Regions from separate parts of the Pantoea sp. SGAir0183 genome, predicted to be linked through region 2. Evidence: predicted binding sites of a transcription regulator. Region 2 holds the regulator's gene; each other region holds the start of a gene.
What was found. Region 2 encodes PurR, which represses purine synthesis genes. Its sites were predicted from a motif close to CANGCAAACGTTTGCNTG; they were not measured.
Positions count from the first base shown of each region.

Region 1: the regulator PurR is predicted to act here: its motif matches at 3,335-3,352, upstream of pyrC (dihydroorotase).
Region 3: the regulator PurR is predicted to act here: its motif matches at 4,816-4,833, upstream of C1N59_RS13490 (amino acid aminotransferase).

Region 1 is NZ_CP028053.1:2,804,819-2,812,898, reverse strand. It holds gene solA (N-methyl-L-tryptophan oxidase) at 1-905, opposite strand, end outside; gene bssS (biofilm formation regulator BssS) at 1,002-1,256, opposite strand; gene C1N59_RS13065 (hypothetical protein) at 1,502-1,774, opposite strand; gene dinI (DNA damage-inducible protein I) at 1,917-2,162, opposite strand; gene pyrC (dihydroorotase) at 2,225-3,268, opposite strand; gene C1N59_RS13050 (lipoprotein) at 3,426-3,989, opposite strand; gene rimJ (ribosomal protein S5-alanine N-acetyltransferase) at 4,398-4,988, shown strand; gene C1N59_RS13040 (YceH family protein) at 5,004-5,648, shown strand; gene C1N59_RS13035 (Gfo/Idh/MocA family protein) at 5,649-6,569, shown strand; gene murJ (murein biosynthesis integral membrane protein MurJ) at 6,691-8,080, shown strand, end outside.
Region 2 is NZ_CP028053.1:2,454,971-2,463,050, forward strand. It holds gene rnt (ribonuclease T) at 1-29, shown strand, start outside; gene C1N59_RS11410 (Grx4 family monothiol glutaredoxin) at 68-403, opposite strand; gene C1N59_RS11415 (C40 family peptidase) at 768-1,586, shown strand; gene C1N59_RS11420 (cytochrome bd-I oxidase subunit CydH) at 1,781-1,870, opposite strand; gene purR (HTH-type transcriptional repressor PurR) at 2,153-3,178, shown strand; gene punR (DNA-binding transcriptional activator PunR) at 3,175-4,080, opposite strand; gene punC (purine nucleoside transporter PunC) at 4,189-5,391, shown strand; gene cfa (cyclopropane fatty acyl phospholipid synthase) at 5,676-6,824, shown strand; gene C1N59_RS11445 (riboflavin synthase) at 7,012-7,680, opposite strand; gene C1N59_RS11450 (MATE family efflux transporter) at 7,874-8,080, shown strand, end outside.
Region 3 is NZ_CP028053.1:2,892,358-2,900,437, reverse strand. It holds gene mukB (chromosome partition protein MukB) at 1-131, shown strand, start outside; gene ldtD (L,D-transpeptidase) at 301-2,115, shown strand; gene C1N59_RS13500 (YcbK family protein) at 2,303-2,854, shown strand; gene C1N59_RS13495 (MBL fold metallo-hydrolase) at 2,891-3,520, shown strand; gene C1N59_RS13490 (amino acid aminotransferase) at 3,562-4,752, opposite strand; gene ompF (porin OmpF) at 4,962-6,071, opposite strand; gene asnS (asparagine--tRNA ligase) at 6,372-7,772, opposite strand; gene pncB (nicotinate phosphoribosyltransferase) at 7,930-8,080, opposite strand, start outside.

The sequences.
Region 1 (8,080 bases), 350 kb from region 2:
AGGCAAACCCCAACGCCCGGTAAAAACTGACGGAGAAACCGGAAGGCTTCACTGCCATCGGCGGAAAGGCTGCCGAACGGCTTGCGGTCTTCAGGTGTTGTCATTAGCTGACCACCATCATGACGACCGACTTTTAAGGCATTGTTGTCCGCCGGGAAACCATAATACTGACTGCCATCCGGCATTTCGCAGGTGAAGCCAGGAAACGCATTGTTTTCACTGTAGCGGCCATCAGCCTGATACCAGGCAAACACTTTACGCGTAGGGGCGATGGGCAAATCGGGGACCAGTTTACTCACCCAGGTGCCCGCACTGACCAACAGTTTGCGCCCGCGGTAAAGGCCATCGAGCGTGGTAACCTGTTGCAATTCGCCGTCACGCCGGATCTGAGTAACCGGGCAGTTAAACAACTGCGCGCAGCCCTGTTTTTCTGCCAGCTGTATCCAGCTTCGAACCGCCTGTTCACTTTTTAAAAAGCCAGAGTTTGGTTCGAAAACGCCCAGATATTCGTCAGGAACCGCCAGCTGTGGCCAGCGCTTGCGCACGTCAGCCGCCTGCAGCACCTCGACAGGGAGCTGCCAGGTTTGGGCGCTGCTTACGACGTTTTGAATAAATTCAGACTGGACAGGCGCAAGATTCAGGACACCGCAACGATGCATAATGCGCTCGCCCGCCTGCTGTTCCAGTTCATCCCACAACGTTTGCGCACGCAATACCAGCGGTACATAGCGTTCGCCCTCGCCATAGGCATGACGAATCAAACGGCTTTCTCCGTGATGAGCACCCTGATGATGGGGAGGATGTGCGCTGTCAATCATCAGCACGGAAAGGCCAGCCTGGGTCGCATAATAGCCAGCCGCTGCACCCACTGAACCGCTACCGACTACAATGAGATCGTAAATCATGAAAATGGAACTCCTGAAAGGGTTACATAATCAATAGCATAACAGAAAGTCCATGAAAAAAGGCACCCGGGTGGGTGCCTCGCTGATGCAGCAGTATTAATGCTTCTTTCGTAGTCGTTCTACTTGCTCGGCAGATTCAATCTTAGCGATACCCGCTTCGAGAATAGAGATAAATTGCCTGGCTACATCTGTCGTCAGCCAGTAGGTCGGGCCGACGTCCGCGTCTTCTTCAGTTTGATCCTGCGACGAAAGGGAGTGCAGACGGATCATCATCGCATCATAGCTGTCAACAGTACTGATATCCCAGCCCACCAGAGGATGGGTCTGAATTACATCTTTCCGACTGTCCATTATAACCTCCTTATTACTCGTTAAACGAAGTGCATGATGAGGTTCAATGCGGCTTTTAATTTCCACTGCGAAACAATTATAACAGCAAAATGGCGATTCACTGATTAAAACGTATCATGGAAAGCCTGAATGCAGAATGATTATCTCTAAAACAGTCAGGCTGAGAAGATATAATACCTGAATACCGGGCGTGCAATTGTCCTAATTGAACAATAAAAAAGGCTTATTAAGGTCGTTAAACAGGGTTAAAGAGGGGAAGTTTCAACGCCTGCTGAACCGCTACGTTTTTGTAATGTCTCTGCAAGGCGCGCAAACTGCTGCTGCAATTGCTCATCATGGTTTTGATTTTGCGCTTCAAGCGAAAGATTATGCACCAGCAACTGACTGGCCCGGTCATCAAGACAGAAAATCAGGCTGGAAAAGGCGTTTTCCAGCACCGTCAAGCGGCGTTGCTGTTCACCGATGAGCGTCAGCAGCTCGCCAAAGGTCATGGCTTCTTCGGGTTTATCTGTAGTCATGGGATGAAACTCCTTTTATGCATGATCAGCGCCAGCATAGGGCATTGGTCATTCGGAGTCCAGATGGGCAAGCGGTTAGTCAGGCATAAATGAAGATAAAAAAACCGGGTGGCGAAACCCGGTAAAAACAGCACAGTGGCGGTTAATCGGTAATGAACCAGTCGTCAGCGCTTTCCCACGTTTGCTGCAGGATTTCACTGATTTGTTCACGCGTGTCTTTGTCACCGCCCATTACGCTCAGCTGATTCGCCGTGGCGTAACGCACTTTGACCTGATTGGTGAATTGCGGAAATTGTTCATCGATCCGGCGCGACAGCTCCTGGCTCAGGGCTTCCATCGCACCAGCGGGAAGAGGTTGGGTTTTGGCAACGGTAATTTCAACACGCATAAAAGCCTCCGTATAAGATACTGTATATAATTACAGTATAAATATAGCGGAGGCAAGCGAAATTATTTTATACGCCAGTTGAGGGTTTCCCCGGCCAGGAAAGGCACCAGCGTATGAGAGCCCATTGCGATACTTTCTTCTACCGTCCATGGCTCACGCACCAGCGTAAGGGTGCCTTCGTTCAGCGGCAGGCCATAGAAACGCGGACCATTTTCAGAACAAAATGCCTCAAAATGCTGCAGGGCATTGAGCTCTTCAAATACGGTGGCGTACGCGGGCAGGGAGGTAGGGGCGTTGAACACACCCGCACAGCCGCAGCTGCTCTCTTTCAGATGGCGCAAATGAGGCGCGGTGTCGGTACCCAGAAAGAAACGGGGATGACCGGAGGCGACAATCCTGCGCAGCGCCTGCTGATGCGTATTGCGTTTCAGGATCGGCAGACAGTACAGGTGAGGGCGGATACCCCCGACCAGCATATGGTTGCGGTTGAACATCAGATGCTGCGGCGTAATCGTTGCCGCCAGGTTTTCATTGGCGCTTTCCACATAGTCAGCTGCATCTTTGGTCGTGATGTGTTCCATCACCACTTTCAGCGCGGGGAACTGTTTGCGTAGCGGTTCCATCACCGTTTCAATAAAGCGGGCTTCGCGGTCAAAAATATCGATGTGCGAGTCCGTCACTTCACCATGCACCAGCAGCGGCATTCCCAGCGTTTGCATCCGCTCCAGCACTGAAGCAATCGAAGCAATATTGGTGACACCATGGCTTGAATTGGTCGTGGCATGAGCGGGATACAGTTTGGCGGCCGTGAACAATCCCGACTGAAAACCGCGGGCCAGCTCATCGGCCTCTAACGAGTCGGTCAGGTAGCAGGTCATCAGGGGGGTAAAAGCGTGCCCATCAGGTAAGGCAGCCAGAATGCGATTGCGATAAGCTTCGCCCGCCGCGACGCTGACTACCGGCGGAACCAGATTGGGCATGACGATAGCACGACCATTGACTGCGCTGGTATAGGGCAGCACAGTGTTGAGCATATCATCATCACGAAGATGGATATGCCAGTCATCTGGACGGCGGATAGTAAGTTGCTGAGGGTGTGCGGTCATGAATGCGGCTCCGGCAAGTAGAATAAACGAAAGGCGTGTTTAGGCCGGGTTATAAGCATAAGGACTCAGGCAACCGTTTGCACCTGTTTTTCTTTTTTAAAAAAAATCCGCGCCTGAAGGCGCGGATAAGATGACGGTAAAGCTGCCTGTCAGGCGGTTAGTCGGTGAAGGGGATGACCAGTTCACCAGGCTTCACTTCCAGCCCTTTCGCGAATTTTTTCGCCAGCGATTCCGCTTTACTGCGATCGGCGCTCAGCACGTAGGCCGGGTGCTGATCAAAGTAGCTTTTTAACGACTGATTCAGATAAGGCGTCAGGGTTTTCATAATAGAGGCCATTTTCTCGGGCTGAACCTGCGCATCGACGATTTCCATATCGCGCAAATATATGGCTCCTTGCTGCTGATCAAACACTGGCTGCGCACGCATTTTGAGCTGCATATCGGCCTGTTGCGGACCAAAGAGTGAGGAGACATTAATTTTGGCATCGCCCGATAAGGTGACTTTGCCTGGCACGTCCCGACCAATCTGGCTATTCAGGTTAGTTAACACAATATGGGCATTGACCAGACCTGATACGCCAATGTCTTTTTCGAAGTTATTATGTTTTTGCAGGGCCTGATTGACTTCCTGTTCGCTAATTGTGTATTGCGTTAACTGATTACAGCCACTCAGTAAAACCGCTAAAAACAGGGCAACCAGCCCGTGAAAAACCGTCTTCATACTTCCCTCGTTTAACTGTAAAACTCGCTCGTGGCATAGCCTGCCTGAATGCAAACCGTCTGTCATCAGGAATGGGATGATATGGATTTGCCGAAAATGCCTTCCGGAAGAAAGTGTCCCGATCTGCCGCTGTTAAAACGGGCGGCTTGCGGCACCTACGACTTCTTACGCGGCGGGGCAGTGGCAGCGCACAGGGTTAAGAAACCGATGTGGTTACCGAACCAGTTTTCTGGATCGGAGATATGAACAGATCTTTTGACGCGTCTGCGCTGCACGGTGGGCCGGACGATAATTCAGCGACCTGGCTGTTGTGGTATGCGTAACGTTTTACCGCAGACCTGGCGGCGGTTATAGTGAAAGTTATCAATGACTGGCATTTCCTTCCCGCCATGGACTTCAGGAGAGATGATGTTTGGCTATCGTTCTGCCGCACCAAGGGTGCGACTCACGACCGAGCGGCTGGTGGTAAGACTGGTTCATGAACGCGATGCATGGCGTTTAGCCGACTATTACGCGGAAAACCGTGACTTCCTTAAACCCTGGGAGCCGGTGCGTGATGACAGCCACTGTTATCCCTCTGGCTGGCAAGCCCGGCTGGGCCTGATCGCTGATATGCATAAACAGGGCTCGGCGTTCTATTTTATTTTAATGGACAGCAATGAAACGGAAGTGCGTGGCGTGGCGAATTTTAGCAATGTCCTGCGCGGTGCCTTTCATGCCTGCTATCTTGGCTATTCGCTTGGCGAGAAGTGGCAAGGGCAGGGCCTGATGTTTGAAGCGCTGCAGTCGGCGATTCGCTATATGCAGCGCCAGCAATATATCCACCGCATCATGGCAAACTACATGCCGCATAACCAGCGCAGTGGTGACCTGCTGGCCCGCCTGGGATTCGAAAAAGAGGGCTATGCTAAAAACTACCTGATGATTAACGGTCAGTGGCAGGATCATGTCCTGACTGCGCTGACCAGCAAGGAATGGACACCCAATCGTCGTGGGTAAAATGAGGAGTTCGCAATGAAGATGACCTTGTCGGCGCAGGCGTTGCGCGTGCTGGGTTGCCTGCTGGAAAAGCAAATCACCACACCGGAACAGTATCCTCTTTCATTAAATGGCGTGCTTACCGCCTGTAATCAAAAATCTAATCGCGAGCCCGTGATGACGCTGAGCGAAAGCGACGTGCAGGATCAGCTCGATCTCCTGATTAAAAAGCATCTGGTGACCGCCAACAGCGGGTTCGGCCAGCGCGTGGTGAAATACGAGCAACGCTTCTGCAATTCCGCCTTCGGTAATTTACAGCTCAGTAGCGCAGAAGTTGCCGTTCTCACATTGCTGTTCCTGCGTGGCGCACAAACCCCTGGTGAACTGCGGACCCGGAGTGGGCGTTTGCATGAGTTTGCCGACGTCAGCGACGTTGAACAGACGCTGGACACGTTGATGTCGCGCGCTGAGGGGCCCATGGTCATGCGACTGGCGCGGGAGCCGGGTAAACGTGAAAGCCGTTTTATGCACATGTTTGCTGATGAGGTCGAACTCGGGGCGCTGGAGCAACACCCAGCCACGGCGGACGATGCCGCGCTGCGGGATCGGGTTGAGGCGCTTGAGCAACAGGTTGCCGATCTTCAGGCACAACTGGCGCAATTACTGGAAAGAGAACAATAAATGACGATTCGCATTGGTGTTGTTGGGTTAGGCGGTATTGCGCAAAAGGCCTGGTTGCCTGTGTTATCGCAGGCAAATAACTGGCAGTTAGTCGGCGCATTTTCGCCGAATCAGGCCAACGCCCGCATCGTCTGTGACCGCTACCGTATCACCTGCTTCCCTTCACTGACCGATCTGGCTGCCGCCTGTGACGCCGTATTTGTGCACAGCAGTACGGCCAGCCATTACGACGTGGTCAAAGCACTGCTTCAGGCTGGCAAGGATGTCTGTGTCGACAAACCGCTGGCAGAAACCCTGAATCAGGCAGAGGCGCTGGTCGCGCTGGCCGAAAAGAAACAACGAAAGCTAATGGTGGCGTTTAACCGGCGTTTCGCGCCCTGCTATCAGCAACTGAAAACACAAATGCACTCCGCCGCTGCGCTGCGTATCGAAAAACACCGCAGCGACAGCGTGGGTCCACAGGATCTGCGCTTTACACTGTTAGATGATTACCTGCATGTCGTTGATACGGCTCTGTGGCTGGCAGGAGGCCGTGCGCTGCCCCGTCAGGGCCATATTGCGACCAATGAACAGGGACAGATGCTTTACGCCGAGCACCATTTCAATGCGGGTGGATTGCAGGTAACCACCAGTATGCACCGTCGGGCAGGCAGCCAGCGCGAACGTATCAGCGCCATCTGTGATGGCAAATGCATTGATATTCATGACATGCGCGACTGGCAGGAAGAGTGCGGTGCAGGCGTAGTGATCACGCCGCCTGCTGCCTGGCAGAGCCACCTGGCTCAGCGCGGATTTGTGGGCGTGGCAGAACATTTTGTTCACTGCATCGAAAATCAGACAAAGCCGGAAACGAGTGGTGAGCAGGCGCTACTGGCGCAACGTATCGTCGAATCCATGTGGCGTGACGCGGAACGGGAATAACGCCTTGTAACACTCAGTGCTGGTCATTTCACGCGATCGCAGTAGACTATCGCCCGACGTGTGACAGGACCCGTGCTAAGTCACTCATTTTGCCGATTCTTTTCAGGATGCCCCGTCAATTATGAATTTGTTGAAATCGCTGGCAGCGGTCAGTTCAATGACCCTGTTTTCCCGCGTGCTGGGTTTTGCCCGGGATGCCATTGTGGCACGGGTGTTTGGTGCCGGCATGGCGACCGATGCGTTCTTTGTTGCGTTTAAACTACCCAATCTTCTGCGGCGTATTTTTGCTGAAGGGGCCTTCTCGCAGGCATTTGTTCCTATTCTGGCCGAGTATAAAAGTAAGCAGGGCGAAGAAGCTACGCGGCTTTTCGTGTCCTACGTTTCCGGTCTGCTGACCCTGGCGCTGGCGCTCGTGACCGTCGCAGGCATGGTTGCCGCACCCTGGGTCATCCTGGTGACGGCGCCGGGGTTCGCCGATACAGCCGATAAGTTTGCCCTGACCAGCGCGCTGCTGCGCGTCACTTTCCCCTATATTCTCCTGATTTCGCTGGCTTCGCTGGCTGGGGCCATATTAAACACCTGGAACCGTTTTTCGGTGCCGGCGTTTGCCCCCACGCTGCTGAATATCAGCATGATCGGCTTTGCGCTGTTCGCCGCACCGCACTTCCATCCGCCCATCATGGCGCTGGCGTGGGCGGTGGTGGTCGGCGGACTGCTGCAACTGGGCTATCAGTTACCGCATCTGAAAAAGCTGGGCATGCTGGTCCTGCCGCGGATCAACCTGCGTGATGCTGGCGTCTGGCGCGTGATGCGCCAGATGGGGCCGGCAATTCTTGGGGTTTCAGTGAGTCAGATCTCACTGATCATCAATACGATTTTTGCCTCGTTCCTGGTCTCGGGCTCTGTCTCATGGATGTATTACGCTGACCGCCTGATGGAGTTTCCGTCCGGCGTGTTAGGCGTGGCGCTGGGCACGATTTTATTGCCTTCTCTGGCAAAAAGTTTCGCCAGTGGCCACCATGAAGAGTATTCGCGCTTAATGGACTGGGGCCTGCGTTTGTGCTTTTTACTGGCGTTGCCCAGTGCGGTGGCGCTGGGTATGTTGTCCGGTCCGCTGACTGTCGCGTTGTTCCAGTACGGAAAATTTACTGCCTTTGATGCCGCTATGACGCAGCGTGCGCTGATTGCCTACTCGGTGGGATTGATGGGCCTGATCGTCGTGAAAGTCCTGGCGCCGGGCTTTTATTCCCGTCAGGACATTAAAACGCCGGTAAAAATTGCGATTATTACGCTGATCGCGACCCAGCTAATGAATCTGGCCTTTATTGGCCCGCTGAAGCACGCCGGACTGTCACTCTCCATTGGTCTGGGTGCCTGCCTCAATGCTGGGTTGCTCTACTGGCAACTGCGTAAAAAGAAAATCTTTCAACCTCAGCCTGGCTGGGCCGGTTTTCTGATTCGCTTACTGGTGGCGGTAATCGTCATGGCGGCCGCGCTGTCAGGCATGCTGT
Region 2 (8,080 bases):
CGGCGACGGGTGGAGAAACAACCGAGTAACGCGCGTAAAAAAGGCCGACGAGGTCGGCCTTTTTCAGTTATTCCGCTTCTTTAAACTTCTCAGCGGTTTCTTTGATTAACGGCTGCAACTCGCCGCGCTGGAACATTTCAACAATAATGTCGCAGCCGCCGACCAGTTCGCCATCAACCCATAACTGCGGGAACGTGGGCCAGTTGGCGTATTTTGGCAGCTCTGCGCGAATATCCGGGTTCTGCAGAATATCCACGTAAGCAAAGCGCTCACCACAGGCAGACAACGCCTGGACCGCCTGCGCAGAGAAACCGCAGCTTGGCAGTTTCGGCGAACCTTTCATGTACAGCAGGATCGGGTTTTCTGCGATCTGGCGCTGAATTTTTTCTACAGTACTCATTATTGCCTTCCTTAATTCGTCACTTCGTGTTTCTTTATTGTAGCGACTTCACGCCAGGACTGAAAACGAGATTTTGGCTCGTCTGACGTTAAATCGCCATGTTTGCTAAGTAAGCTGGTCAGGCATCCGCAGGAAACTGTGACAAAGACTATGAATGTATTCATAATTTGCAATGAATTTGCTGTTATAAGAGACTGAAATTCCTGATTTATGCCTGATTTTTATCCAGGCCAGCAATTAATAAAAAAAGGACTTACTCTTTTAAAAAAAACTGGACTAGAATGACTTCGGCGCTGATCGGTGATCAGATTTTTCTTAACTTTGTCAGAGACCTGTTTGATCTGACAGCTTAACCAGTAAACGGACTATGCGTTCAATCATTACGCTTCTTATTCTGGCTTTTGCGCAACTCTTCTTTAACATCGCTGCTGCCTCCCCGCATGCGACGGTTAAGGCCAGCTTGCATAAGGTAGAGAAAAAAAGTGCGCGCGACGATGATCGGCGCAAACGACGCGCGGTTAAAGCCTCATCTAAAAAAAGTCGCGCCTCCGCTGTTCAGAAAGTCAGTAAGACCACGAAAACCAGCAAAACGACCTCTCACACCATCACGCACAAAACACTCGCTAAAACGACTGCCTCGCACAAGACGCTGAGCAAAAAAGTCGCCGCCAATGCCGCCAGCAAAAAACGGTATGGTCATCAACGTGCTGCGAAGGCGTTAACGGCAGACAATACCGAAACCGGCACCATTAAAATGAGTAAAGCGCATCGCCAGCGTTACCAGAAAGCGCGTGAAACGGCGATGGCAAAACTGATGGGGCAACTTGGCAAGCGTTATCAGTGGGGAGGCAAATCGCCCCATACGGGTTTTGATTGCAGTGGCCTCGTATGGTACGCCTACAAAGACGTCGTGAAGTTTAAGATCCCCCGTACCGCTAACGAAATGTACCATCTGCGGGATGCAGCACCGGTCAACCGCGAATCCCTTGAAAAAGGCGATCTGGTTTTCTTCCGCATCAACGGGCGTGGAACCGCAGATCATGTCGGGGTTTACCTGGGCAACGGTAAATTCATTCAGTCACCGCGTACCGGTAAAGATATTCAAATCAGTGCGTTGAGCGAAGATTACTGGCAGCGCCATTATATTGGTGCGCGTCGCGTTATGACGCCAAAGACCGTTCGCTAAACGTCCTTCATACAAAAAAGCCGGGAAAGGCAGCTTCCCGGCTTTTTTATTGCCCATATCGCCCCGATTGTGCAGCGGGGTGTTCCGGGCGAAAATGCCGCACTTGCCGGTGATACGGTCTGACAGACAGGACGTATCACCGGCAAGGCTGGACGCGCAGTCAGCCAGTATAGCGTCGCTGCAAACGAATGCGGCTAGTGCAGAATAGCGGTGAAGCTAAACGCGATGATCATCAACAGTGCGGCTGCCGTCGTCATTAATGACAGTTTTAAATCGGTACTCATCCCCTCTCCTTTAACCCTGACGTTTGTAAGGTGATAGCATTTTCACATACGCGTGGGTAAAAATCTCGTTTTATCCGCACAGCCTTGTTAGAATCCCCCCTTTGTTGCGCAACAGCGCGCAATATCGGTTGCGTCCGCGCCCTTTTCAGACGTTATTTCCTGCCCTGATGACTCAATACCGGACAGAAAAGCGATGTTTTTCGCAGAAATAACCGTCCGCTGACGCAAACGTTTAACAATATGCTTATCAATAATTTAGATAGGCCCGGGAGTTCGATTTACATGGCAACAATTAAAGATGTGGCGAAGCGTGCGGGCGTGTCCACCACGACCGTCTCACACGTCATCAATAAAACGCGCTTTGTCGCAGAAAATACCTGCGAAGCGGTGTGGGAAGCGATTCGGGAACTGCATTATTCTCCCAGCGCAGTCGCGCGTAGCCTGAAGGTGAATCACACCAAAACGCTGGGCCTGCTCGCCACGTCCAGTGAAGCGCCCTACTTTGCTGAAATTATCGAAGCCATTGAGAATCACTGCTTCGATAAAGGCTATACCCTGATTCTGGGCAACGCACATAATGACCTGCAAAAACAGCGCGCCTATCTGTCGATGATGGCGCAAAAGCGCGTTGACGGGCTTCTGGTGATGTGTTCAGAGTATCCGGATGATCTGCTGCAAATGCTGGAAGCGAACCGCAATATTCCGATGGTGGTGATGGACTGGGGCGAATCCCGTGCCGACTTTACCGATACCGTACTGGACAATGCTTTTCAGGGCGGTTATCTGGCGGGACGTTATTTGATTGAGCGTGGTCATCGCGATATTGGTGCCATTCCCGGCCAGATGGAGCGTAACACGGGAGGCGGTCGCCATGCCGGTTTCCTTAAGGCGCTGGAAGAAGCGGGTATTCAGCCACGTGCCGAATGGATTGTGCAGGGTGACTTTGAACCCGAATCTGGCTATCAGGCCATGCAGCAGATTCTGTCACAGAAGCAGCGCCCAAGCGCCGTATTCTGTGGGGGCGACATCATGGCGATGGGCGCAATCTGCGCGGCCGACGAAATGGGCCTGCGCGTGCCGCAGGATATCTCCGTCATTGGTTACGACAATGTGCGCAATGCGCGCTATTTCACTCCGGCACTGACCACGGTGCATCAACCTAAAGCCCAGTTGGGTGAGAAAGCGCTGGAGATGTTGTTAGATCGCATTACCAGTAAGCGGGAAGAGTCGCAGACGATTGAAGTCCACCCGACGCTTATTGAGCGACGCTCGGTGGGCTATGGTCCTTATCGCGATTACCGCCGTTAATCCTCGCTCAACCACTCCTGATTTAGCGTTTGCGCATCGCCCAGGTACTGGAGTAACCACCCCAGCGCCGGTGATGCGCGATCTTCCGCCCAGCTGACGCAGCAGGGACTTTCCGGAAACGCCTGTGGTAAGTTCAGCTCTGCCATCTCGCCGCTGTCCAGTAAGGGCCGCGCTAAATGGCCGGGTATCATCGCGACACACAAGCCGGCGCGCACGCAGTCCAGACCGGTTTGCCAGTCCGGGACCACCAGCCGGCGTTGGTTATCCAGCGCCCAGGTCATACGACGCGGTAACGCGCGTGACGTATCTTCCAGCACCAGAGAAGGCCAGTAGCGCAACGCCTCATCATCCAGCGTAGCAACCTGCGTCAGAGGATGCTGATGCGCCACCACGCAACGCCAGTTCAGGGTGCCCATATCGCGAAAGGCGAAACGCCCCCCCACCGGAATCGCCTGTGTCGCACCTATCGCCACATCCACTCGCCCGTCTGCCAGCGCATCCCAGACGCCGTTAAAGACCTCATAGCTGATGTGCAACTCCATGTCGGGAAAATGACGGTAAAAATCCCTGACAAACTGCCGGGTCCGCTGCGGTTTGACGATGCAGTCGACGGCAATACCAATCTGACCGCGCCAGCCGTTGGCGAGCTGTTGACACTGACGTCGTGTGGCATCCATTTTTTTGATAACGCTGCGCCCTTCCCGCACGAAATGCTCGCCCGCCGGCGTGAGAATCACCTCCCGGTGCTGGCGTTCAAACAGCGGCACAGCCAGCCAGGTTTCCAGCTGGCGAACGGTATAGCTGATGGCAGAAGGCACACGGTGCAGTTCCTGGGCGGCCGCGCTAAAGCTGCCACCGCGTGCGACCGCATCCACCACTTCCAGCGCATATTCAGACCACATAATTTGCCTTCAAAATTTTTAACAGCAACAGGCAAATTTTACCGTTTCACAGCGTGAAGTACAGCTTTTACACTGCCCCGCGTTTATTCTGCAACTGATGAGAACCCGATGTCCGCTTCAAAAGGCTTTATTCCCTATCTTGCCGTGCTCAGTATGCTGGGCTTTCTGGCAACCGATATGTACCTGCCCGCCTTCGGCGCTATGCAGCAAAGTTTTAGCACGTCAGCCGGGATGATCAGCGCCAGCATGAGTCTGTTTCTGGCCGGTTTTGCCTGTGGTCAACTGGTCTGGGGCCCCTTATCTGATCGGTTGGGGCGTAAGCCGGTGCTGCTGGCAGGCCTCGCCCTGTTTGCTCTGGGCTGTGCGGGTATGTTGTGGGTAGATAATGTGATCCTGATGCTGGTACTGCGTTTTGTGCAGGCTATCGGCGTGTGCGCGGCGGCCGTCAGCTGGCAGGCGCTGGTCGTCGATCGCTATCCTCAGTCACAGGCTAATAAAGTCTTTGCTACCATTATGCCGCTCGTCGCGCTGTCTCCCGCCCTGGCGCCGTTACTGGGCGCCTGGCTGATCGGCCATTTTCACTGGCGCGCCATTTTTGCGGTGCTGACGGGAATTGCTGTGGCGCTCATCCTGGTCACGCTGCGCCTGCCTTCGCCGCAAAAAAAGCAACGTTCCCCTGCTCCGCAGCCTGGGTTTCTGACGCTGCTGCGCGCACGTGCCTACAGCGGTAACGTACTGATGTATTCCGCCTGCTCAGCCAGTTTTTTTGCATGGCTGACGGGTTCGCCGTTTATCCTGGCTGATATTGGTCTGTCTCCTGCGGATATCGGGCTCAGTTATATTCCCCAAACCATCGCCTTTTTAATCGGCGGGTTTGGCTGCCGTGCGCTGCTCAACCGGTTTTCTGGCGCAACGCTGCTGCCGTGGCTGCTCGGCGTCTATAGCCTGAGTGTCGGGGCGCTGTTTGCCGTCGCGCTTTCGGGAAGCCCGTCACTCACGGCGTTACTGGTGCCGTTCTGCGGCATGGCGCTGGCAAATGGCGCGATTTATCCGATTGTGGTGTCCAGTGCGCTGCTGCCCTTCCCAAATGCCACCGGGAAAGCGGCGGCATTGCAGAACACGCTTCAGCTCGGACTCTGTTTTGCCGCCAGCCTTGCGGTGTCCGCAGGCTTGATCCAGGCTCTGTTTACGACCACGCTAATTATGATGGTGACGATTGGTCTGGCATGGATGGGCTATCAGCTACAGCGCCGCGCCGGCGCACAAACTGATATTGCCTCATCTGCACATCCCTGCCAGGATAATCACTGAGGCAACGATTTGCGTGTTACCCGTTTTCACTGACTGAATCAGGGTCTGCCAGTGTGCCTCCTCTGCCAGACCCACTCGCACTGTCATCATAATAAAAATGTTTCACACAGCCTTCAGGCTGTGACGGCATCTGTGTGAGCAACGCTGCATGGATACCGACGTTTTCTCTTCTCTGTACCCTTTTTGTTGTCTGGCGCAAGGCGTCATCTGTGACTTTTCTCATAATCCTGAGAAACAGCTCCTGCTTTTTCTCAGGTTCTGACGGTTCTGGTGATGGAGTGGCTATGAGTTCATCATGTGTAGAAGAAGTAGGCATCGAACGTAACCATTGGTATCGCATCGTTCAGGAGTTACTGCAAAAAGCCGATATTGAAATTAACGGTTCGCGGCCCTGGGATATTCAGGTTAAACACCCCGATTTTTTCAAACGGGTTCTGCAGAAAGGATCGCTGGGCCTGGGCGAGAGTTATATGGATGGCTGGTGGGAATGCGAGCGGCTGGATATGTTTTTTCATCGGGCGCTGAAGCATAAACTCGACGAGCAACTGCCGCATCATATTCAGGACATCCTGCGTATTGCGCTGGCGCGTCTGGTGAACCTGCAATCCAAAAAGCGGGCCTGGCAGGTGGGTAAAGCCCACTACGATTTAGGCAACGATCTCTTCAGCCTGATGCTGGATCCTTACATGCAGTATTCCTGCGCGTACTGGAAAGACGCCACCACGCTTGAGGCGGCGCAGGAAGCCAAACTCGATATGATTTGCCGCAAGCTGCAACTCAAACCGGGAATGCGCCTGCTGGATATCGGCTGCGGCTGGGGCGGCCTGGCGGCCTTTGCCGCCAGAAATTATGGCGTGAGCGTTCAGGGCGTAACCATCTCGGCAGAGCAACAAAAACTGGCTCAACAGCGCTGTGAGGGGCTGGATGTCCAAATCCTGTTGCAGGACTACCGCGATCTCGATCAGCAGTTTGATCGCATTGTGTCCGTGGGCATGTTTGAACATGTCGGGCCTAAAAATTACCCCACCTATTTTGCTACGGTCGATCGCAACCTGAAGCCTGACGGGATTTTCCTGCTTCACACAATAGGCGCGATCAAAACGGATATGCATGTCGATCCCTGGATTGGCAAATATATCTTTCCGAACGGCTGCCTGCCTTCTTTGCGCCATATCGCCGACGTCAGCGAACCCCATTTTATTATGGAAGACTGGCATAACTTTGGCGCGGACTATGACACGACATTGATGGCCTGGCACGAACGCTTCTTACATGCCTGGCCGCAGCTTGCCGGGCGCTATGACGAACGCTTCCGCCGCATGTTCACGTACTATCTGAATGCCTGCGCGGGTGCGTTTCGCGCCCGCGAGATCCAGCTATGGCAGGTGGTGTTTAGCCGAGGCATAGAGGGGGGATTGCGCGTAGCACGGTAACAGGACGCGCTGCGGTTTGGCGCCGCGCATTGCCCGAACCGGCTCAGGTCGGTTGACTGAGATGCCGGGGCGACGAAACGCGACGGCGCGTCAGCGGTTTCCCGATAAAAAAGCAGCCCTGATAACAGGGCTGCTTTTTTTGCAATACCCGCATGCGGATGACAACAAGATTGTTGCCAGGCGGGCCTTATTCGTGATCGGCTTCCGGCTGATCGGCCTGCTCCGCAAGTGCCTTCACGGCAGCGGCTTCACGCTGCGCCAGCACGCGCTCTACCGTATCCACAATGGCCTGTGTATGGGGATCGATTTCAATGTTGACCCGATCGCCAAAGGTTTTGGCTCCCAGAGTGGTGCGCTCCAGCGTTTCAGGAATCAAATGGACGCAGAACTTCGTTTTTGTCACATCACCCACAGTCAGACTGATGCCATCAATGCCGACAAATCCTTTGTGCAGGATGTATTTCATCTGCAGAGGATCCTGAATCCTGAACCACACTTCGCGGTTGTTTTCAGAGCGGATAATTTTGCAAATTTCTGCCGTGGTCATGATATGGCCCGACATCAGGTGTCCGCCAATCTCATCACTGAATTTGGCCGCGCGTTCAATATTCACCACGTCGCCCTGGCGCAAGTCGCCCAGATTGGTCACGCGTAAGGTTTCTTTGATCAGGTCAAAACTCACCAAATCACCGTTAATCTCGGTAACGGTCAGGCAACAGCCGTTATGGGCCACGGATGCGCCAAGTGCCAGGCCTGGCACCAGTTCAGCGGGAAGCCGGACAACATGAGTACGGAATAAACCTTTATCTTCAATGGACACGATTTCTGCGGTGCCCTGCACAATACCGGTAAACATAATCTTTGCCTCTGTGAAGTTTGCCTCCAGTTTATCACAGGCGCGCTTAACTTTTAGATTTCAACGTGCTGAGAGATGCGCAACCGCAAAGCGTGACAAAGATTGGAGAAATCGGCTGCGGCAGTTACACTAGTCCCGACTTCGCCTGAAGTCGTCCTCATTTCCTTATTAATCACACAAGTCAGGTGTTTACGTGCAGAAGTATTTAACAGAAGCGCGTCAATTGCTGGCCCTCGCGATTCCCGTTATCCTGGCTCAGGTGGCGCAAACCGCGATGGGATTTGTAGATACCATTATGGCCGGCGCCGTCAGCGCCACGGATATGGCCGCCGTCGCTGTTGGCACGTCCATTTGGCTTCCCGCCATCCTGTTTGGTCATGGTGTTTTACTGGCATTGACG
Region 3 (8,080 bases), 440 kb from region 2:
ACAAACTGATGCGTAAGTTGTTTAACAACACGGAACACGTTCATGTCGTGGGATTACGGGGTTTCGCCGCCGATCCGCTGCCTGCCAAACGCGGCAGTGAAGCCGATTCAGCCAGTGAAACGACGACATAATATTCGTGCGGCAAGGATAGTCAAAAACAGCGCCATTGGTTAATCTGGTAACGGCATTTGTCGCAGGAGGCAAATGCCGTTTTTGTTTGTATACTCAGTCATATGAGTAACAGCCCGATTGCAGCTTTTTCCTCTCAGGCTGCGCGGTAGATTAATGAAGGGGGCAGGGATGTTACTGAATAAAGGCTTAACAATTCATCAGGTTAGTTCATGGCTGGTGCTGGCACTTGCCCTGAGTCCGTGCGTGCCGTCCCAGGCGGCTATCATCGCGGCCATGCCCGGTGTCCATTCGACCCAGGCCACCACCTCTGTTTCTGCCAGTCAGCAAAAAATTCGCCAGGCGTTTGCCAGTGACAGTCAGCCTTTTTACGGTGCTTCACTGGCCGCCCTGTATGCCGCGCGAAATATGCAACCGATCTGGCAGGATCATGACGCCGTGCAGAAGTTTCAGCAGCAGCTGGCTGAGGTAGCGTTATCCGGCGTCCAGCCACAATTTACCCGGTGGGTGGAGCGTCTGACCGATCCATCCATTACCGGATTCGCCCGCGATGTGACACTGTCCGATGCCATGCTGGGTTATCTGCAGTTTGTCTCATCGGTTCCCGCACAGGGGGAAACGTGGCTCTACAGTACGGTGCCCTATAAGTTGGCGGTGCCGTCGGTGTCCGTCATTAATGCCTGGCAGAACGCCGTGAATGCGGGGCGGGCAGCGGCCTTTGTGAATTCGCTGGAACCGCAACATCCACAGTATCCCTTAATGCACAAAGCGTTAATAAACCTGCTTAACGATAAACAGCCGTGGCCGCAAATCAAAAATCGCGACACGGTAAGGCCCGGTCAGGTCAGTGATGATGTACCGGCGCTGCGGGAAATCCTGCGGCGCAGCGGTATGTTAAGTGCACAGACGACGGCACCTGCACCGAATGACGATGCGGTTCCTACTGCGCCAGTTACGGTCAGCCACAGTGAACCTGTCGCGGTCAGCCCGTCTGCCGTTGCCGTGAACGCTATTCCGCCGCCACCGCCAGGCGCGCCGGACAACGTACAAGTGGCACCTACGGCGACAAGTGGCGTCAATGTCTATGACGATAATCTGGTCGCAGCGGTAAAACGCTTTCAACAGTGGCAGGGGCTGGACGCGGATGGAGCCATTGGTCCGCGTACACGTGAATGGCTGAATGTGTCACCTCAGCAACGTGCCGCCCTGCTGGCGCTGAACATTCAACGCCTGCGTTTGCTGCCGGATGATATGCACAACGGCATTATGGTCAACATTCCCAATTACTCGTTGAATTATTACAACAACGGCACCCGGGTGCTGACATCGCGGGTGATTGTGGGCCGGCCAGACCGTAAAACGCCACTGATGCGCAGCGCGCTCAACAACGTGGTGCTGAATCCGCCCTGGAATGTGCCTACCACGCTGGTGCGCCAGGACATCATTCCAAAAGTGAAACAGGACCCGACGTACCTGTATAAGCACGGATATACCCTGCTGTCGGGCTGGAGTGCGGATGCGGAGGTGATCGATCCCACCATGATCGACTGGAGCATGGTGTCTGCCTCGTCGTTCCCGTACCGAATTCGTCAGGCGCCGGGGCAGACCAATTCACTGGGCCGTTTCAAATTTAATATGCCCAGTTCAGATGCTATCTATTTGCACGACACGCCCAATCATAATCTGTTCCAGCGTGATATTCGCGCACTCAGCTCGGGCTGCGTGCGGGTCAACAAAGCGTCAGAACTGGCGGGCATTCTGCTGCAGGATGTAGGCTGGAATGATGCCCGTATCTCAGGGACGTTAAAACAGGGTGATACGCGCTATGTGCCTATTCGCCATCGGATACCGGTTAACCTGTATTATTTAACCGCCTGGGTCGCGGATGATGGTAAAACGCAGTTTCGTACAGATATTTACAATTATGATAATACTGCCCGTTCCGGGAGTCTGGTGCTGAGTCGCGCGCAGCAGTTGCTCCTCTAACGGTTGATTTTTAACCGTAAGTGCGCATTGCGCACGGGAAGATGACCTGAGAAAGGCGGTGTCTCCGATGAGGCGCCGTCTTCCAAACTTGCCAGACATGGGTTGACGTGCTACCGCGAGAAAGTTATGGTTCCGCCAGTGCGTTTTTTGCACGTGTCATTGGCTCTGTTCTCAGGTAAAACGCTTCATGTCTACAATTGATTCTGTCCGTCGCAAACTGTTGTTTTGCGGAAGTGCCGCTGCGGGACTGGCTTTGTTGCCGACGTCAGCGATGGCTTCACTCTCTACGTCACGACCGCGCGTCTTAACGCTGAATAACCTTCACACGGGTGAAACCCTCAAAACAGAATTCTTCAACGGTAAAAGTTACGACAAGAGCGAGTTATCGCGTCTTAACCATTTTTTCCGTGACTACCGCGCCAATAAAATCAAAAGTATCGATCCCCACCTTTTCGATCAGCTCTACCGCCTCCAGGCGCTGCTGGAAACGCGTAAGCCCGTTCAGCTGATCTCGGGCTACCGCACTCTGGCCACCAATAATATGCTGCGCGAATCTGGTCCTGGTGTCGCAAAACACAGCTACCACACCAAAGGTCAGGCGATGGATTTCCATATTGAGGGGATTAGTCTGGCGAATGTCCGGAAAGCCGCGTTAAAAATGCGGGCGGGTGGTGTAGGATATTACCCCAGCAGCAACTTTGTACATATTGATACCGGTCCGGTCAGGCACTGGTCGTAACGTCGGCAACGCTGCGGGTGCCGACCATGGAGCGTTATGAATTATCACATTATCCCCGTTACCGCCTTCGCGCAGAACTGTTCGGTTATCTGGTGCGACACCACACGTGAATCTGCGATAGTGGATCCGGGTGGTGACGCCGATACAATCAGGCAAACGCTGAAACAGCTTGATTTAACGCCTGGCCAGATCCTGCTGACGCATGGTCATCTTGATCATGTCGGGGCCGCGGCGGAACTGGCGGCCTGCTGGAACATACCACTGGTAGGCCCGCACAAACAGGATGCGTTCTGGCTTGAGGCATTGCCCACGCAGAGCCAGATGTTTGGACTTGAGTACTGCGCGCCGCTTACGCCCGATCGCTGGCTGGAAGAGGGGGACACTGTTCAGGTTGGTCAGGTTAATCTTGAGGTTCTGCACTGTCCCGGTCATACGCCAGGTCATATCGTGTTTTTTGACCGACAGGGGCGTTTACTGGTTTCCGGTGATGTGATCTTTAACGGTGGTGTAGGACGCACCGACTTTCCGCAGGGTAACCATCAGCATCTGATTGATGCCATCAAAAACAAAGTGTTGCCGCTGGGAGATGATGTGACGTTTTTGCCCGGTCACGGTCCGCTATCCACTTTAGGTCGTGAACGTCTGACGAATCCTTTTCTGCAATAAAAAATGGGCCAGTCAGGCCCATTTTTTTCATAAGGACAGGATTACAGCACGGCGACAATCGCTTCACACAGGGCAGACATATTATCGGGCGTCATCCCGGCCACGTTCACCCGGCCTGAGTTCACCGCATATACGCCAAACTCTTCACGCAGACGAATGACCTGATCTTTGGTCAGCCCGCTGAACGAGAACATACCGTTCTGCTTAATGATAAAGCTGAAATCCTGCTGCGCCCCTTTTTCCGCCAGCGTATTCACAAACAGCTGACGCATGCGCTGGATACGCTGACGCATATCGGACAACTCCTGCTGCCAGATGGTACGGAGCGCGTCATTTCCCAGGATGGTTGCCACCACTGCCGCACCGTGTGACGGTGGGTTAGAGTAGTTCGCGCGAATCGTGTACTTCACCTGACTGAAGGCGGTATCGGCCGTGGCTGCATCGCTCGCCACCAGCGTAATCGCACCCACGCGTTCATTATACAGACCAAAGTTTTTGGAATAGGAACTGGCCACAATCAGCTCCTGATGGCTGGCCGCAAACAGGCGCAGACCTGCTGCATCTTCTTCCAGCCCACGGGCAAAGCCCTGATAGGCGAAGTCAAACAGCGGCAACCAGCCATTGGCTTTGGAAAGCGCAGCCAGCTGTTGCCACTGCTCTGCTGTCGGATCGATACCGGTTGGGTTATGGCAGCAGCCGTGGAACAGCACCACATCACCGGCTTTAACCTCTTTCAGCGAGGCCAGCATGCTGTCAAAGTCCAGCGTATGGTTGACCGCATCATAATACGAGTATTCACACACCTCGAGACCCGCGGCGTTAAACACGTTTTTATGGTTCGGCCAGCTCGGGTTGCTGACCCATACGCGCTTCACCGACGTCTGCGTGGCCAGAAAATCCGCAGCGACACGCAGTGCACCTGTCCCGCCTGGCGTCTGCGCGGAACGTACGCGGCCCGCCGAAATCAGGGCGTTGCCTTTACCAAATAACAATTCCTGAGTGCAGTATACGAAATCCGGCAGACCGTCAATGCTCAGGTAATTTTTGCTGGTCTCGTTTTCCAGCAGATATTGCTCTGCTTTTTTAACGCTGGTGAGCACCGGGGTTTTCCCGGTTTCATCTTTATAAACGCCAATACCGAGATTAATTTTATTCGGGCGGTCATCGGCACGAAACAGATCGGCCAGGCCAAGGATAGGATCGGCAGGTGCAGCAGAGATCGATTCAAACATGAGTCGGGTCCAGTAGCGTGAACTTTAGCAAATGAAGCATCAGGTTAACGTCAGCACGGCGAAATGCCAACCGTTTGCGATAAAATTCATTGTCCGGTCGGCAGAATTACCAGTACTTATAGGGAGAAGGGGGCCACGTATCGGCTGCGCTGAATAAAGGCAATAAAAAACGGAGCCGAAGCTCCGTTTTTTGTACTGCATCAACAAACTTAGAACTGGTAAACCACACCCAGGCCGACTACGTCGTCGTTAGGAATGCCCAGTGGGTTGTTTTTGTCCAGCTGGTTGATTTTATAATCAACGTAGGTGGCCATGTTTTTGTTGAAGTAGTAGGTTGCGCCCACATCGAAGTATTTGTAGATATCCGCATCGCCGATACCTTCAATGTCTTTGCCTTTGGACTGAACGTAAGCCAGTGAAGGACGCAGACCGAAGTCAAACTGGTACTGTGCAACCATCTCAATGATTTGAGCTTTGTTTGCAAAGGCAGGAGCGGTAGTTGTTGGGCCAGTAACGATTGAAATTGGTGCTGCATTACGCATTTCACCATACATCGCTGCCAGATAAACATTGTTAGCATCATATTTCAGAGCGGTTGCCCAGCTTTCAGCATGTTTGCCAGCGCCAACAATATTGCCGTTGGCTGCAACACCCTGAGCCTGCGAGTCAGTACGATCGCTGCTGCTATATGCACCAACAATGCCTACGCCGATTGGCGAGGTGTAAGATGTTGATGCACCCCATCCATCGCCATTTGCTCTACGATCAGCGCGATTTGAATTTTCATTTTTGCCCTGATACTGAAGCGCAAAGTTCCAGCCATCTACCAGACCAAAGAAGTTACTGTTGCGGTAGGTCAGCAGACCACCACTACGACCGTTCATGAAGTTGTCTGAGTTACCTGAGTCACCGCCGAATACTGGCAGCATATCGGTCCAGCCGATTGCATCATAAACCACACCGTAGTTACGGCCATAGTCGATTGAGCCGGCATCGCCGAACTTAAGGCCAGCAAAGCCCAGACGGGTTTTATTGTCAGTTTGCGCATCAGAACCTTCAGAGTTATTACCCTGAATGTTGTATTCCCACTGACCATAACCAGTCATCTGGTCATTGATCTTGGTTTCGCCTTTGAAGCCGAAGCGAATATAAGTCTGATCGCCGTCATCACCTGAGTTATCAGAGAACTGGTGACGTGCATCCACTTTACCGTACAGGTCCAGCTTATTGCCGTCTTTGTTATAAACTTCTGCTGCATTGGCTGCGCCAGCGGCGAGCAGAGCAGGGATAACCACTGCCAGAATGTTGCGCTTCATCATTATTTATTACCCTCATTGGAGTTATTTGGACACCTGCCACTGCCGTCAAGAAATCTTTACATGAACCTTGAAAGAAGTTTGGTGTCTCCTGTGTCTGCACGCATCTTTCCATCCCCCATCGGGTAATTCTACTGCGAAAATGCTACAAAAGTCGTAATCTTGTTTCAAATATAAAAAATGTATTTCCAAATGTAAAAATAACGGAACTTTGTGAGTCATATCAAAATTTACAAAAATAAAAAAAGGCCGGCGAAGCCGACCTCTTTATATATATGAATTTCTTATATTAAATGCTGAAAATCAGAAGCTCGCATTACGTGGCGTGCGTGGGAACGGGATAACATCTCTTACATTTTGTACGCCTGTGACATAGGCGATTAAACGTTCGAAACCTAATCCGAATCCGGAATGGGGAACAGTGCCATAGCGACGCAGATCACGATACCACCAGTAATCCTCTTTTTTCAGCCCCATCTCTTCCAGACGCGCATCCAGTACATCCAGACGCTCTTCACGCTGTGAACCGCCGATAATTTCACCAATGCCAGGCGCTAACACATCCATCGCGGCCACGGTTTTACCGTCTTCGTTAAGGCGCATGTAGAACGCTTTGATGTCTTTCGGGTAGTTTTTCACAACGACAGGCGCTTTAAAGTGTTTCTCCGCCAGGTAACGCTCATGCTCAGAAGACAAATCAATGCCCCAGGAGACAGGGTTCTCAAACGTCTGGCCGCAGTTCATCAGAATCTCGACGGCATCGGTATAGTCGACCTGCGCAAAGTCTGTGGTGACGAAGCGCTCCAGACGAGCAATGGCGTCGTTATCAACCCGCTCGGCAAAGAACGCCATGTCGTCTGCACGTTCTTCCAGGACGGCTTTAAACACATACTTCAGCATGGCTTCCGCCAGATCGGCCGCATCATCCAGGGAGGCGAAGGCTATTTCCGGCTCCAGCATCCAGAATTCCGCGAGATGACGGCTGGTGTTGGAGTTTTCGGCCCGGAAGGTGGGGCCGAAGGTATAAATTTTTGACAGCGCACTGGCGTAGGTTTCGCCGTTGAGCTGGCCGGATACCGTCAGGAAGGCTTCCTTACCAAAGAAGTCTTCTGAAAAGTCGACTTTGCCCTGATCGTCACGCGGCAGGTTTTCCAGATCCAGCGTTGATACGCGGAACATTTCACCCGCACCTTCAGTATCGGAAGCGGTAATCAGCGGCGTAGAAACCCAGAAATAGCCGTTCTCATGGAAGAAACGGTGCAGCGCCTGCGCCAGCGTGTGACGAACACGGGCTACGGCACCAATCAGGTTCGTGCGTGGACGCAGGTGGGCCACTTCACGCAAATACTCAATGCTGTGACGTTTGGCCGCCATAGGATAGCTGTCGGGATCTTCCACCCAGCCTACCACCTCCAGCTTTGTCGCCTGGATTTCAAACGCCTGCCCCTGGCCCGGAGATGCCACAACGGTACCGGTGACAATGACGGAGCAGCCGGTAGTCAGGCGCAGCACTTCGTCCTGATAATTATTCAGAGAATTATTGACGACGGCCTGAACGGGATTAAAGCAGGAGCCGTCATACACGGCGATAAAGGACAGACCGGCTTTTGAATCTCTTCGGGTACGTACCCAACCACGTACGGTGACTTCACTGTCAACCGCGACGCGACCGTGCAGTACATCCGCTACAGGCACTACGCTCATAAATATCTCTCTATATAGAAGAAGTGTGTGAATGAATTCCCCAGACTGGGGTGTTGCTATGTTACTTGCGAGTCAACAGGAAACAAGCAAAATTCAGGGGGAAGGGCAGATTTATTGCCAGGAAAGCGGGGCGCAGAGCGCCCCAGTCACATAGCGCTTAGCTGGCTTTTTTTACCAGCGGCAGGTCAAAGGCTTTTCTCAAGGCTCTGACGAAGGCTTTATCCTGACAAATGGTTTTGCCCGGACTGTCTGACAGCTTGGCAACCGGCTTCCCGTTACACTGCACCAGCTTAATGACAATATTGAGT